DNA from 2 places in the Arthrobacter sp. P1_A5 genome. Region 1 is predicted to be linked to the other one. Evidence: predicted binding sites of a transcription regulator. Region 1 holds the regulator's gene; the other holds the start of a gene.
The links. The regulator HrcA, encoded in region 1, represses chaperone genes, less so after heat shock. The targets are predictions, from matches to a motif close to TTNGCACTCGNNNNNNNCGAGTGCNAA.
Positions count from the first base shown of each region.

Region 2: groL (chaperonin GroEL) is a predicted target of HrcA. The motif match lies at 2,440-2,466, and genes of this name have one in related genera.

Region 1 is NZ_JBFTZL010000271.1:65-3,611, reverse strand. It holds partial or broken gene AC1D1S_RS20110 (DUF3097 domain-containing protein) at 1-808, opposite strand, end outside; gene hrcA (heat-inducible transcriptional repressor HrcA) at 1,127-2,140, shown strand; gene dnaJ (molecular chaperone DnaJ) at 2,219-3,349, shown strand; partial or broken gene AC1D1S_RS20095 (RNA methyltransferase PUA domain-containing protein) at 3,352-3,547, shown strand, end outside.
Region 2 is NZ_JBFTZL010000242.1:149-4,439, reverse strand. It holds partial or broken gene AC1D1S_RS19480 (RNase H family protein) at 1-485, opposite strand, end outside; gene groL (chaperonin GroEL) at 620-2,257, opposite strand; gene AC1D1S_RS19470 (ABC transporter substrate-binding protein) at 2,553-3,821, opposite strand; gene AC1D1S_RS19465 (cold-shock protein) at 3,881-4,084, opposite strand; partial or broken gene AC1D1S_RS19460 (LytR C-terminal domain-containing protein) at 4,243-4,291, opposite strand, start outside.

The DNA of each region.
Region 1 (3,547 bases):
GCAACGACGCCTCCAGATCAGCGTAGCTGCGGACAGCCCCCAGGAGTTTCTGCCAGCCGAGGCCGATGTCCTCCTTTGTGGAGTGGGGCCAGCCGAAAGCCATCAGGATCCCGGTCTTCCAGTCCGTGCCGCGGGGGATCACGGGCCACTGCTCGATCCCCAGGACCGCGGGCCGGATGGCCTGCCACACGTCCACGTAGGGGTGCCCCACAATCAGGACGTTGCCGGCGGCGCCCGGTGAGGCCATGACGGCGTCGGCGATCCGCGACTCCTTGGAGTCGGCCACGAGGTGGTCTACGAGTACGCCGAGGCGCCGGCCAGGGCCCGGGCCGAAGTCCGCCACGGCGGCCGCGAGGTCGTCAATGCCGTGCAGGGGCTCGACGACGATGCCCTCCACCCGGAGGTCATCGCCCCACACTTTCTCCACCAGCTCGGCGTCGTGCTTTCCTTCCACCCAGATGCGGCTGGCCTTGGCCACCTGTGCGCGCTGCCCCGCCACCCGCACCGAGCCCGACGCCGTACGGCCGGCCCCGGCGGCCGGTGCCGTCTTCTTCGGGGCCGGCGGCATCAGGCGGATGGGCTGGCCGTCCAAGAGGAAGCCGAAGCCGAGGCGGAAGGACCGCGACTTGCCCCGCCGGTCCTCCAGGGCCACCACGTGCATGCCGCCGGACTTCTCCACCCGGGTGACGGCGCCCACCCAACCGGACTGGACCTCCTCGAGGACCATCCCGCGTTCCACCGGGACTTCCGGCAACTGGGTCTTGGCGGGGGCGGACAGGTCCTGGGGTCCCCAGTTCTGGTACGACATCTCTACACGCTAACTTTGCACTCGGAATCTACGGGCGGTCGGTGGAACTCTCCGGGGGCCGGAACCGGACCGCGACGACGCGGCAACGGCAGCGGCTGCCACGGTCTCGGCGCCGGCGTGACGGGAATCGCGTTCCCGCGGGCCACGCCTGGAGCGAATCCAATGCTAACAACGCGGCGACTCATATTAGACTGGTTAGCACTTAGGCATGTCGAGTGCTAACCCTTGTCCTGTGGCGGGCCGTCCGTGCACCATTTGTGGACCCGGACGGGCGAGGGGAGTGGCACCGGCTGCGGGACAGTCGACAGGAGGTGGAGCGTGAGCGAACCGCGCAAACTCGAAGTGCTGCGCGCCATCGTGGAGGACTACGTCCATTCGCGTGAGCCCGTTGGTTCCAAAGCGCTCGTTGAACGGCACCATCTCGGCGTCTCGAGCGCCACGATCCGAAATGACATGGCGGCGCTGGAAGACGAGGGTCTGATCACGGCACCGCACACGAGCGCCGGCCGGATCCCCACTGACAAGGGCTACCGGCTGTTCGTCGACCAGATCTCGGCGGTGAAGCCGTTGTCGCCGGCCGAGCGCCGGGCCATCCAGGCGCTGCTGGAAGGATCCGAGGACCTCGACGACATCCTTGACCGGACCGTGAGGCTCCTCTCGCACCTGACCAACCAGGTCGCCGTCGTGCAGTATCCGCTGCGCAGCCGCGCCCGGGTGCGGCACATCGAGTTCGTGCTGCTGGCGCCCCGGAAAGTGCTGGCGGTCCTGATCGCGGACACGGGCAAAGTGGAGCAGCGCGTGATCGACGTCGGGCAGGACATTCCCGACGACGCGCTGGCGGAATTGCGGACCAGCTTTCTGGCCAGCCTGTCCGGTACACCGCTGAGCCTGATGCCGCAGCTGCTGCCCGCCGTCGTTGCCGGCGGCCCGCCCGCGCGGCGCGGAGCAGCCCAGGCGCTGGCCCGCGGCCTTGAGGCCCTGGCCACGAGCAGCCGTGAAGAGCGCATGGTCATGGCCGGCACCGCCAACCTGGCCCGCTCCAATGTGGACTTCCCGCTCAGCATCGGCCCCGTGCTGGAGGCCCTCGAGGAACAGGTGGTCATGCTCCGCCTGCTCAGCGAAATGGCCGAAGACCCGCGCGGTGTGACCGTCAGCATCGGCCGGGAAAACCCCTACGACGGTCTCGCCGAGGCCTCGGTCGTGGCCACCGCCTACGGGCCGGACGCCACGGCCAAGGTCGGCGTGCTTGGGCCCACCCGGATGGACTATCCCACCACCATGGCCGCCGTCCGAGCGGTGGCCCGCTACCTTTCGAGGATCCTGGGCCCCTGACAGGCCCGGGACCGAATACGACTTCTTGCCCCACAGGCAGTGCCCCACAGGCAGTACAACAAGGAAGAGATACACACTTTGAGCAGCCACTACGACGTTCTTGGAGTCTCCCGCGACGCATSGGGGGAGGAGATCAAGAAGGCCTACCGGAAACTGGCCCGGACCCTGCACCCGGACGTGAACCCCGGGGAGGACGCCTCGGACAGGTTCAAGGCCGTCACGCACGCCTACGAGGTCCTCTCCGATCCGCAGAAGCGCCGGGTCTATGACACCACGGGCAACGAGAACGGTACCGACAACGGGTTCGGCGGCGGCAGCTACTCGGGCCAGGGCTTCGCCTTCCAGGACATCTTCGAGACCTTCTTCGGCGCCGGTGGCGGCCAGGGCGGCCCGTCGTCCCGGGTCCGCCGCGGCCAGGACGCGCTGATCAGCGTCCGGATCGACCTCCGCGATGCGGTGTTCGGCGTGAACAAAAAGCTCGAGGTCGACACGGCCGTCATCTGCCCCACCTGCGAGGGGTCCTGCTGCCGGGAAGGCACCCACCCGGTCCGCTGCGACATCTGTGGCGGCAGCGGTCAGGTCCAGCGCGCCGTGCGGTCCATCCTGGGCCAGGTCATGACGTCCGCCCCCTGCGGGTCTTGCGAGGGCTTCGGCACCGTCATCAAGGACCCGTGCAACGAATGCAGCGGCCAGGGCCGGATCCGCAGCCGCCGCTCCCTCACCGTCAAGGTCCCGGCCGGCGTGGCCACCGGCACCCGCATCCAGCTGTCCGGCCAGGGCGAGGCAGGCCCCGCCGGCGGCCCCGCCGGGGACCTGTACGTGGAGATCCGGGTCAACAACGACGCCACTTACGTGCGCGAGGGCGATGACCTCCACGCGAGCCTCAACATTCCCATGACGGCGGCCGCGCTCGGCACCGAAATATCCCTCGACACCTTCGACGGACAGCAGGAGATCGATGTCAAGGCCGGCACCCAGTCCGGCGAGATCATCACCCTTCGCGGTCTCGGCGTCACGCACCTGCGCGGCCACGGCCGCGGTGATCTGAAGGTGCACCTGCAGGTGGAAACACCGGTCAAGCTCGATCACGTCCAGGAAGAACTTCTCCGTCAGCTGGCCAAGCACCGCGGCGAGCACCTCACGGAAGGAAAGCTCGCGGCCAGCGGCGGCGTCTTCGCCAAACTGCGGGACCGGCTCGGTAACCTGTAGCGGTGAGCAACCCGGTCTTCTTCACCGCCCCAGGCACCCTGGACCAGCAGGTCCCCGGCTCGGCCTTCGTCCTCGGGGGCACCGAGGCCCGCCACGCCGTCACAGTCAAACGGATCGGCGTCGGCGAAGCCGTCGACATCGCGGACGGCGCCGGCAAGCGCCTGACCGGCACCGTGACAGCCGTCGCTGCCGGGGAGC
Region 2 (4,291 bases), on a different contig from region 1:
GCTGGCGGTTCGCCCTCCGGGGTGCCGAACCCGGGACCCTGCCGGACGGCCACGCCCTGCTGGTACGCCGTGGCCGCTGCCCGGGCGCGGACGTCCGCCGCCTCGTTGAGCTCGTGCCCCGCGTGGCCCCGCACCCACTCGAAGGTGTACTTGCGGCCCACGAGCGCCTGGTCGATGTCCTTGAGGAGGTCCACGTTCAGCACCGGCTTGCCGTCTGCCTTGCGCCAGCCCTTGCGTTTCCAGCCGGGCATCCACTTGGTCACGGCGTTGATGACGTACTGGCTGTCGCAGAGGATCAGCAGGTCTTCCCCGGGCATGTGCGCCGTTGCCCGGAACAGGTCCAGCACCGCCATCAGTTCGCCCTGGTTGTTCGTGCCGTGGGGCCATCCGCCGGCCCGCCAGCAGTCGTCATTCACGTACCAGGCCCAGCCGGCCGGGCCGGGATTTCCTAAGGCCGAACCGTCGGCCGCTGCTGTAATCGTCACTGACCTATCCTGCCAGAACCCGCCGACGCCCACCGACGCTCCTTGGCCAGGGACCGCGCTTAACCGGCGACGGCGGCCCCACCCGAAGGTGGGACCGCCGTCGTCGAACAGCCGGTAATGGCTGGCGCGGGTGGTTAGAAACCGCCCATGCCGCCCATGCCGCCCATGTCGTCGCCGCCGCCCATCGGGGCGCCACCCTTCTCGGGCTTGTCGGCTACAACGGCCTCGGTGGTGAGGAACAGGCCGGCGATGGAAGCCGCGTTCTGCAGGGCAGAGCGGGTTACCTTGACCGGGTCGTTGATGCCGGCGGCCAGCAGGTCGACGTACTCGCCGGTGGCGGCGTTGAGGCCGTGGCCTGCGGGCAGGCCGCGGACCTTGTCCACGACGACGCCGGGCTCGAGGCCGGCGTTGAAGGCGATCTGCTTCAGCGGGGCGTCGATGGCAACGCGGACGATGTTCGCGCCCGTTGCTTCGTCACCGGAGAGCTGCAGGTTCGCGAATGCCTTGGCGCCGGCCTGGATCAGGGCAACGCCACCGCCGGCGACGATGCCCTCTTCGACAGCAGCCTTGGCGTTGCGGACGGCGTCCTCAATGCGGTGCTTGCGTTCCTTGAGCTCGACCTCGGTTGCGGCGCCGGCCTTGATGACTGCAACGCCGCCGGCCAGCTTGGCCAGGCGCTCCTGCAGCTTCTCGCGGTCGTAGTCGGAATCGGAGTTCTCGATCTCGGCGCGGATCTGGGACACGCGGCCGGCGATCTGGTCGGCGTCGCCTGCACCCTCGACGATGGTGGTCTCGTCCTTGGTGACAACAACCTTGCGGGCCTTGCCAAGGAGTTCGAGTCCGGCGGTCTCAAGCTTGAGGCCGACTTCCTCGGAAATGACCTGGCCACCGGTGAGGATGGCGATGTCGGCCAGCTGCGCCTTGCGGCGGTCGCCGAAGCCCGGAGCCTTGACGGCGACGGACTTGAAGGTGCCACGGATCTTGTTGACGATCAGGGTGGCCAGGGCCTCGCCCTCGATGTCTTCGGCAATGATCAGCAGCGGCTTGTTGGACTGCATGACCTTTTCCAGGACAGCAACCAGTTCCTTGACGTTGGAGATCTTGGAGTTGACGATCAGGATGTACGGATCCTCAAGGACCGTTTCCTGGCGCTCGGCGTCGGTGACGAAGTAGGCGGAGATGTAGCCCTTGTCGAAGCGCATGCCTTCGGTCAGCTCCAGCTCGAGGCCGAACGTGTTCGACTCCTCGACGGTGATGACGCCTTCCTTGCCGACCTTGTCGAGGGCTTCGGCGATCAGGGCGCCGATCTCGTTGTCGCCGGCGGAGATGGACGCGGTGGCGGCGATCTCTTCCTTGGTCTCGATTTCCTTGGCGGAGGCCAGGAGCTCGATGGTGACCGCGTCAACAGCCTTCTCGATGCCGCGCTTGAGGGACAGCGGGTCAGCGCCGGCCGCGACGTTGCGCAGGCCTTCCTTGACCAGGGCCTGTGCCAGCACGGTTGCCGTGGTGGTGCCGTCGCCTGCGACGTCATCCGTCTTCTTGGCAACTTCCTTGACCAGCTCGGCGCCGATCTTTTCGTAGGGATCGTCCAGCTCGATCTCCTTGGCGATGGAAACACCATCGTTGGTGATCGTGGGGGCGCCCCACTTCTTTTCGAGGACGACGTTGCGTCCCCGCGGGCCGAGGGTGACCTTGACGGCGTCGGCGAGGATGTTCAGGCCCCGCTCAAGACCGCGGCGTGCCTCTTCATCAAATGCAATGATCTTGGCCATAACGGCAGTAGTCCTTTCGGGACAGTCGTTAAGAATGAACCTTCGCTGTGGTGCCCGCGACGGACGATCCCAACCCCGCGGCCTCTGTATGCCGCCGGGTCCGGGATCTCACCCCAGCAAGGTGTTTCTTTAGCTCCTGGACCGGCTGCCCCACTTCGCGGCCGGGCGGACCGGGCGTCGTGTTAGCAGTCAGTGCGCTGGAGTGCTAAATCAATAATTAGCACTCCCCCGGGGAGAGTGCAAGCAGTGGCCGGCCGGAACCGGCCGCCACGCGGGCACAATACGCTACGAGCGATCAGCCGCCGCTGCTGCTCGCGGCTTCCGTGCCGTCCACAGTGGGCAGGTTGTCCTCGCCGTAAGTCGAGACCATGTAGTTCGCTTCGGTGATGTCGCCGTGGGCATCAAAGTTGATCCGTCCGGACTGGCCGTCGTAGTCGGGCCGCTGGCCTGCCCGGAGGACGCCGACGCAGTCCTTGTAGCTCGTGCATGACTTGCTGGGCGGCTGGCTGCCGCCGGCCCCCGTTCCGCCTGCCGCGGGGGTTCCGCCGGAGACCGCGACGAGGGACGCTGCGATGGAGGTCCCGGCGTCGTCCTCTGCTGCGGCGGCGGCGACGGCGACCAGGACGACGGCGTCGTACGTCTCGGCGGCGAACACCATGTCCTTCAGCCCGGGATCAACGGCCACGAGGTCCGCCTGGAAGGCGGCGGAGGGAAACACGCCGGGCAGGATCCCGCGTGCACCCTCGAGCGCCCGGGCGCCCAGGCCAGCGCCGTACTTGCTGACTGCTCCGTCGCTGAGGACCAGCTTCTTGCCGGCGAGGCCGGCGTTGTTCAGCTCGGCGATGGCGCCCTGTGCGCCGTCGCGCGAGACCAGGATGACGGCGTCGGGGTTGGCGGCCTTAGCGGCGGCGACAGCCTGCTGCGCCTGGCCGGGGGTGAACTCCGCGTCCGCCACCACTTCCAGTCCGGACTGTTTCGCCGCACCGCCGACGGCGGCGGCGACGTCTTTGCCGTAGTCGCCTTCCTCATGCAGCACCGCCAGGGTCCTGGCGCCTCCGTCTTTGACCAGTTTGGCGAGGACGGAGGCCTGGGCGATGTCGGCGGCCGAGGTGCGGAAATAGTAGCCGCCGCTCTTGTAGTTGCTGAGCGCGGCGGCGGTGTTTGCCGGGGAGATCACGGCTACCTTGGCGTTGGCCAGCACGTCGATGGCGGCCGGGGCACGGCTGGAATCGGTCGGGCCGATCACGACGTCGGCCTTGGCGGCAACCAGCGCTTTCGCCTGGGCGGCGGTGTCCGTGCTGATGGTTTCCGGCAGCAGCTCCACCGGTTTGCCTTTGTGCCCACCGGCAGCGTTGATCTCCTTGACGGCAAGTTTGGCCGCCGCGAGCTCGGAAGCGTTGAGGAAGTTCTGCTTGCCGGTGTTGTCCAGGATCAGGCCGATGCGCAGGGTGCCGTCACCGCTGGCGTCCGCGCTGGTCACGCGGGCGCTGCCCGCGGGGCCCAGGCAGCCCGTCAGGGCCAGGGCCGCTACTGTGCCCGCCGCCAGGGCGCGGCCCAACGGCAAATGTCCTCCGCGGCGCCCGGCCGCGTTCCTTGGGGCGTTCGTGACGGCAGCCAGTACCACTAGGCGGGCCGGACACTTTCGGCCTGCGGGCCCTTTTCGCCCTCGCCGACTTCCAGTTCCACCCGCTGGCCCTCGTCCAGGGCGCGGTAGCCTTCCCCGACGATCGCGGACCAGTGCACGAAGACGTCGTTCTCGGAACCGTCCACGGAGATGAAGCCGTAGCCCTTTTCGGCGTTGAACCATTTGACGGTTCCCAGTGCCATGGTGTCCACACTTTCAGCTAGCTTGCGTGCGGCCCACCTCGATGTGCGCCGCGGACTGCGAAGAGAAATCCGCAGATACTGTACCCACAGCGTCCCCCAGGAACGCCGGCGGCGGGCAGGGCCGCCGCCTAATAGTTATTGAGGCGTAACCGGATTGGCTACTGGTAGCCGGGGCCGAGCACGACGACAAGGGGCATGTTGAACTCG